One region of the Paenibacillus tianjinensis genome, then DNA from elsewhere that is predicted to be linked to it. Evidence: predicted binding sites of a transcription regulator. Region 1 holds the regulator's gene; the other holds the start of a gene.

Evidence for each region. Region 1 encodes CtsR, which represses protease genes until heat stress. Its sites were predicted from a motif close to ATGGTCAATAAAGGTCAAACA; they were not measured.
Region 2: clpP (ATP-dependent Clp endopeptidase proteolytic subunit ClpP) is a predicted target of CtsR. The motif match lies at 1,238-1,258, and genes of this name have one in related genera.

What each region holds. Positions count from the first base shown of each region.
Region 1 covers NZ_CP070969.1:5,654,279-5,657,693, forward strand. The annotation lists gene clpC (ATP-dependent protease ATP-binding subunit ClpC) at 1-137, opposite strand, end outside; gene JRJ22_RS26395 (protein-arginine kinase McsB) at 174-1,238, opposite strand; gene JRJ22_RS26400 (protein-arginine kinase activator protein McsA) at 1,267-1,791, opposite strand; gene JRJ22_RS26405 (CtsR family transcriptional regulator) at 1,820-2,281, opposite strand; gene JRJ22_RS26410 (GNAT family N-acetyltransferase) at 2,688-3,415, opposite strand, start outside.
Region 2 covers NZ_CP070969.1:177,698-181,112, reverse strand. The annotation lists gene JRJ22_RS00905 (sugar-binding transcriptional regulator) at 1-745, opposite strand, end outside; tRNA gene JRJ22_RS00900 (tRNA-Arg) at 1,077-1,151, shown strand; gene clpP (ATP-dependent Clp endopeptidase proteolytic subunit ClpP) at 1,344-1,940, shown strand; gene JRJ22_RS00890 (GDSL-type esterase/lipase family protein) at 2,039-2,680, opposite strand; gene JRJ22_RS00885 (PdaC/SigV domain-containing protein) at 2,791-3,415, opposite strand, start outside.

The sequences.
Region 1 (3,415 bases):
GCAATGCCGTCTCCCTCACGAATCAGACCGAGCAAAATATGTTCTGTACCGATGTTGTTATGTCCCAAACGGACAGCTTCTTCCTGCGCCAGCGCCAGCACTTTTTGTGCGCGTTCCGTAAATCTTCCAAACATCATATCTCATGCACCTCCACGGATAATAAATATCTATAATTAATGTTGTAATCCCAGTGTCTCCCGGAGCAGTTTCGCCCGGTACATATCTCGTTCGGTGGCTGAAAGCTCGTCTCCGAACATTTTTTGCAGAAAACCAGGCTGTGTCTTGACGTTCAGCTCATTGAGCACTGAAATCGGCGGCCCTTCCAGAATCCCAAGATCCACTCCTAAACGTAAATCCGAGAGGCGCTGAGCCGACTCCTTAAGCTCCATCACAGCGGCATAAGCCATGATCCCATACGAGCGTTTGATCCGGTCGGTAATCCGCAGTGCCGAATCTGTCAGCAGGCGTTCCCGGGCATTTCGTTCATGCTCAATGATCTGGGTAACCACACCGTGAAGATTCTCAATGATTTCATTTTCCGTCTGACCCAGTGTAATCTGATTGGAAATCTGAAAGATGTTCCCTACTGCTTCGCTGCCCTCACCATAAATTCCTCTTACAGTCAGCCCCACCTGGTTCACGGCGGATAAAATCCGGTTAATCTGATGGGTCATCACGAGAGCCGGTAAATGAAGCATCACTGAAGCCCGGAGGCCGGTGCCCACATTAGTGGGACAACTGGTTAAATATCCTCTTCTGTCATCAAATGCATAATTGACAGAAGCTTCAAAAATATCATCTATCGCCGTCGCCCTACTCCAAGCCTCTTTCACCTGCAGGCCGGGAAATAAACACTGGATACGGAGATGGTCTTCTTCATTGATCATAATGCTGACCGACTCATCCTCGTTCAGGATAACTGCGCCGCCCCGGGAATCATTGGCCAGGTTGGGACTGATCAGATGCTTCTCCACCAGTACTTTTTTGTCCAGCTCAGTAAGCTCATCCAGCCTTAGCAGTTCAAAGGTGCCAAAACTTTCTGTTGCCTCCCCCTGAAATACAGGGGCGAGCTGTTCCAATGCTTCCTCCGCCTGTTCGGCTGAAGCCAGCAGTGGAAAAGGCAGGTGCTCCAGATTGCGGGCGATACGCATACGGCTGCTGATTACAATCTCAGAATGGCTGCCGCCGCAGCGCATCCAGTCACTAAGTGCTTGCTCGGTAAACCGGAGACTTGACATGTCGTATCCCCCCTATATATGAAAGACTTTACTCTTGTGCCATTTCTTTTTCAAGTTTGCGTATTCTGTCCCTCAGCTCGGCTGCGGTTTCGAACTCTTCATGCATGATGCTTTCCTGCAGCTCGTGCTTCAACTCATCGATTTGCCGTTTACACATAATCTGTGCACCGGCCCGCTTCGGCAGCTTACCTACATGCGCGGTACTGCCATGAACCCTCCTAAAGAGCGGGTCCAGCGTGCTGTCAAAATATTTATAACAGGAGCTGCAGCCGAAACGTCCAAGCTTGCTGAACTGGGAATACGTCATACCGCAATTCTCGCAATGCAAACCTTGGACATTCTTGGTCGCTGCTGACTTCTCCTTGCCGGCCCCTTCAAGATCAAGCAGGCCGGACAACAGGCTGTGTATCGAGAAACCTCCCGCCGTTCCGGGAATCAGTTCCCCCTTCTCACGTGCACAGCTTTCACAAATATGAAATTCCGTCTTCTCTCCACTCACAATTTTAGTGAAATGTAGGGTTGCCGGTTTGACGCCGCATTCCTGGCAAAGCATAAGCGGAGTCCCTCCCTTATGATGACAATTATTTGCCCAACAAAGAGATTAGCATGGCCTTCATAATCTTGGCACGAATCTCATCCCGGTACGGCAGATGAACCGTCAGGCATTCCCGGGAAACAGCGGCGCGCATGAGGCACGCTTCACGCTTGCTTAGAAAGCGGGCTTCCTCAAGCTGATAAATCAGCCCTTCGGCGGAATTCTGATCAATATCATTTCCTATTGTAGATTTGAGATGAGCATACAGCGCCACATTCTGGGGCAGCTCAAAACGCTGAATCCGGATATAACCTCCGCCGCCGCGCTTACTCTCCACCACATAGCCCTTTTCCAAAGTAAAGCGTGTACTGATGACATAATTGATCTGTGACGGCACGCATGAGAACTGGTCCGCCAGATCATTGCGCTGGATTTCCACCGTACCTTCGGGACTTTCATGCAAAATATTCTTCAGATATTGTTCGATAATATCAGAGATATTACGCATCACTCATCCTCCAGTGTTTAATGCTGTATTGTACGTCCTGCTGTGAATCCGTCCGGAGTGATCTCTAATGAACTTAACCCAAGAGCGAAAGCACGAATCCATGCTGACCGGCTGCAAAAGAATACCAACTGCGTGCAATCATGCACCCGACAATTAAGCAGTTCAACCATCGACTCCGGTAACTTCAACTAATAAAGCTTAAAATAAAGCTTCCGCGGGTTCGTTGACTTTGACTTTCTTTGACTTTTTTCATATTATAACATATTTTCACTGAATTCCAAGTGGTTCCTCTTATTTTTTACTTTTTACCGCCATTGTATTCGGACATCCCCTGGTACATCCAGTATTTTTATATGTAAAATAAAGCTCTACCCGCTTAGAAGCATAAGGTAGAGCTTGGCAGCAATCAGAAAAAGTCGAACAAAGCTGTCTTCGCCTGCGGTGTTATCTCCTCCAGCCACTTCACGGCTTCCGCACTTCCGGATATCCTTCCGTACCGGGCCAGCTCTTGGGGACGCTTATATCCCATTAACAGCACCGTCAGTGTGCCAATACTGCAGCTCAGGTCAGCTTGCATGTCTGTTGAGTCTAAGCGTGTAAGCGAACCAGCCCCCTGATTGTTCACTGTCCACTCCCATACCCCCTCGTTCCATGGGGCCTGCTCATCTTGAATATATACGGTGTGCTTCACCGTTTCTGTTAACATATTGAAAGAAAATGCTTCCACAAAAGCCTGGGCATTTACGATCCGCGCCATGAAATAAGGATAATTCTCCTGCGGAATTCGAGGATCCGGCAGCAAAAACGGCAGGATATCATCGGATGGCACCAGCTTCAGCTCCGCACCGGTGACCATTGAATCGTGGTTAGCAAGAAAAGTCCATAATCCCCGGCGCGCCTTCTCATTCAAAAAGACAAACTCATCGATAACCAGTTGATTATTCTCCAGCTTATACAGCACATACCCTTCCGCTTCACCCTGCTCTGAAAAAAACACACTGTGATGCGTATCCTTATCCAGCACATTATTCTGCCACCATTCCTTGGTTCGCAGCAACGTGCCGCTGTATTGGGCAGCGAACTGATTATACAACTGGTCCAATACTTCCAGATTTGCGCTATCCCGCCGGACGC
Region 2 (3,415 bases), 800 kb from region 1:
TTTCAATGGCATCACCGATTCCATGAACAATAATACGCGATCTGCGGATGATTTGCACGATCTCCCCAATGTTCGAGTCATGCGCCAGAGACTGGTAAGCATCCTCACTGAGCAGATCCGGCACATGCAGCAGACGGTAATTCGCCCCGATCCGCTTAGCCATTGTTGAAGCAATCGTATTCGCCTGAATTTCCATGCTCTCTCCAAGTCCTCCGCGTGCAGGGACAACCCATGCATTCTTATAGGAAAGGGATAAGGGCAAGGTCAGCTGATCGGCCATCTCAGCTAATGTAGAGCCGCCTGTTACGGCAATGGTATCGTCGCTGCGCAGCACTCCGAGAAATGCCTTCGCACCTGCACGTCCCAGCTCACGCTTCGTGAACGGCGATGTCTCGCAATCTCCGGGCACAATAATTACTTTATTAAGACCATACGTTGAGCGAATCTTCTCTTCCAGATCATCCAGGCCAAACAGACTCTTGGCGATCGGCTCTAGCAGGTCAAGCGTTCTGCGACCGGCATCGCTAATACGCATGCCGACACTCTCGATCTCAATGAGCCCTTGCGATTTCAGAAGATCCGTCTCGGCACGCAGCACACGCTCGGTCATATCCAGCGAGGCAGCCAGCGTTCTGCGCCCAATAATATCGGACAGCATGATCTGATGTAGAATCGTGTAACGTCTCTTAAGGGTTTCCATGAGATCCGGCAGAAGCTGCTTTTGGATTTCCAATAAATTGCGCATGCTTTCACTCCTGCAACTTCGTCTTTCTCTATTCCCTTGTTCGTGGTCTCAAAATGTCCCGGGCTAACTTTTTAAGTCCCACTCATATTCTAACCAAATATTACGCGGAGTGCAAGTCATCCGAGAGTATAATTCTCAACCACTGTTCATCTTATACATCTAACAAGGCATGGAAAGACCCGAAAGCAGGGTTGAAGGCACAGAAATGCCCGGTCTAGGCCTGTTTCTGGTAGGGCTATACCTTGTCGCTGTATGCCGGCAAAGATATTTTCTGAACACTGACGCTGATCCATTGCATTTGTACAATAAATGTATTATAATAATTTTTGTTGCGCCCGTGGTCCAATGGATATGACGTAGGCCTCCGAAGCCTGAGATCCAAGTTCGATTCTTGGCGGGCGCGCCATTATTTACTTATTTGTACATAATTTAGCAGTCGTCATACTGTTAATTAACCAAAGAGCCACTTGATGGCTCTTTTTTTTGAAACTAAGTTTGACTTTCTTTGACTTTTTGTTTGAATTTGTTTATCATGTGGTTAATACGGTAACAGTAAAAATGAACACATTCGAATAGCCAATTCAAGGAGGTTTTCCACGTGAGTTATATCCCTATGGTAGTAGAACAGAGCAATCGCGGCGAGCGCGCTTATGACATCTATTCCCGCCTGCTGAAGGACCGCATCATTTTCCTTGGAACAGAGGTCAATGACGTGGTTGCCAATTCCATCATCGCACAAATGCTATTCCTGGCGGCTGAAGATCCGGATAAGGATATTCACCTGTATGTGAACAGCCCCGGCGGTTCCATCACGGCAGGCATGGCTATATTTGATACAATGCAGTACATTAAACCGGATGTTTCCACAATCTGCGTGGGCATGGCCGCTTCCATGGGAGCTTTCCTGCTGAACGCCGGTGCCAAGGGCAAACGTTTTGCGCTGCCAAACAGCGAAATTATGATTCACCAGCCGCTTGGCGGTGCCCAAGGCCAGGCTTCGGATATCGAAATCCGCGCCCGCCGCATCATCAAGCTGCGCGAGAAGCTGAACCGCATCCTGTCCGAGCGTACCGGCCAGCCGCTGGAGAAGATTGAGAAGGATACCGACCGCGACTACTTCATGAGTGCTGCCGATGCAGCTGAATATGGTATTGTCGATAAAGTCATCGAGAAGACATTGCCAACAGGCGTGTAACAGAAGCAACAGCAAAAAGGCTGCCGGGACCCTAAAGGGCCCCGGCAGCCTTTTTGTGCAGTTCTATCAATTAATTGATGCCTATACATTAAGCAAACCTACCCCAAACGGCCATACCCCAGGCCATCCAGTTTGTCTGCAATAACCCGGTACCCCTTCCCGTTCGGGTGAATATGATCAATAAACAGCAGGCCGCGTTCATTGCCGGCAAACTCATTATAGATGGAGGCAAACCCGAAGACCCGGCTGCTGTATCCAGCAGTATACCGGTTGAATTGCCGGACCCAGTCCGTAGCTTCATCAATTTGCGGATAAGGATTGTACAGTCCGACCATGCGGATGATATAGGGCCTTGGCATACCTGCCTTGAGCTGTGATAACGTACTCATAATGTCACTGATGTTCCGTTTGCAATTGCGCAGCGCCTTCTGGAGCAGCGGCGACAGATCACCTGGGCGGGTGCCTGCCGCCTTAGCGGCCTTGATCAGATCATTGCCGCCGATCGATATCGTAATCAGGTCCGCATCGCTGACCGCCAGCCGGAAGTTGTAATCCGCTTTAAGACGCTGCTCCAGCCCGTCTGTTGTCAGCCCATTTACGCCTAAATTGGTTAAGCGGATGGGCGTACGCAGGCGCGCCTCCGCCATTCTGCGGTAAACCGGAACAAATCCGTTACCGGGCAGCGCTCCAAACCCCGTCGTCAGGGAATCACCAATAGCGGTGTACTGATAGCTCATCATATTTCCCTCCCATCCACTAAGCTGCTTTCTTTGTTTAGCTTATGAATGGAGCCGGTACCGGGGAACGGCGGGATACCTATAACCCGCATTGGCGGAGCTTCTGATTACCGTTACTTCAGGGCTGCAAACGGGCTGCTTCCATCCGGCAGCATTTCCTTAAAGGTGAAGGTGAACTGGGGGAACCCGGCAGCATAAGCTGTATACTCGTATAACTGGAAGAATAAGACTACCTTGCCTTCCTTCAAGTAGAAATATTTTTCTGTATTCAGCCCGGCGAATCCGCCGAGATACCCTCCATCAGCTTTTAAAAGCTTGGTCAGCTTGGCGTTCAGCTCTTTTTTATAATTAGGGTTAGCACCGAACAGGTCACCCAGCAGGAGGCGTTTACCATCCTTCAGCGAGAAGGTGAAGGCGTTGCGGTAGGTCATTCCATGGGCCCCGCCGGTATAACCGTATTGCTGTGTGACAAGGCTGAGTACACCGTTCTGATTGTAGGTAACCACATAGCCGCCCTCAAATTCGTACGGCCGGTCATCCTCCGATTTGTTCGCGATTTGATTCTCGGCATCTGCCGCAAACTTTAGGATCGTCTGTTTAATTGTATCATTGATCGCTTTCTGGGCCTCGGCATTCTCCAGGCCGCTCACCTGCGGATAATCCAGCTTGATGGGCGCATCTTCCCGTTCCTTAATGAAGCTCTCCGTCTTAATGGTGATCGCATTCTGCACCTGCTTC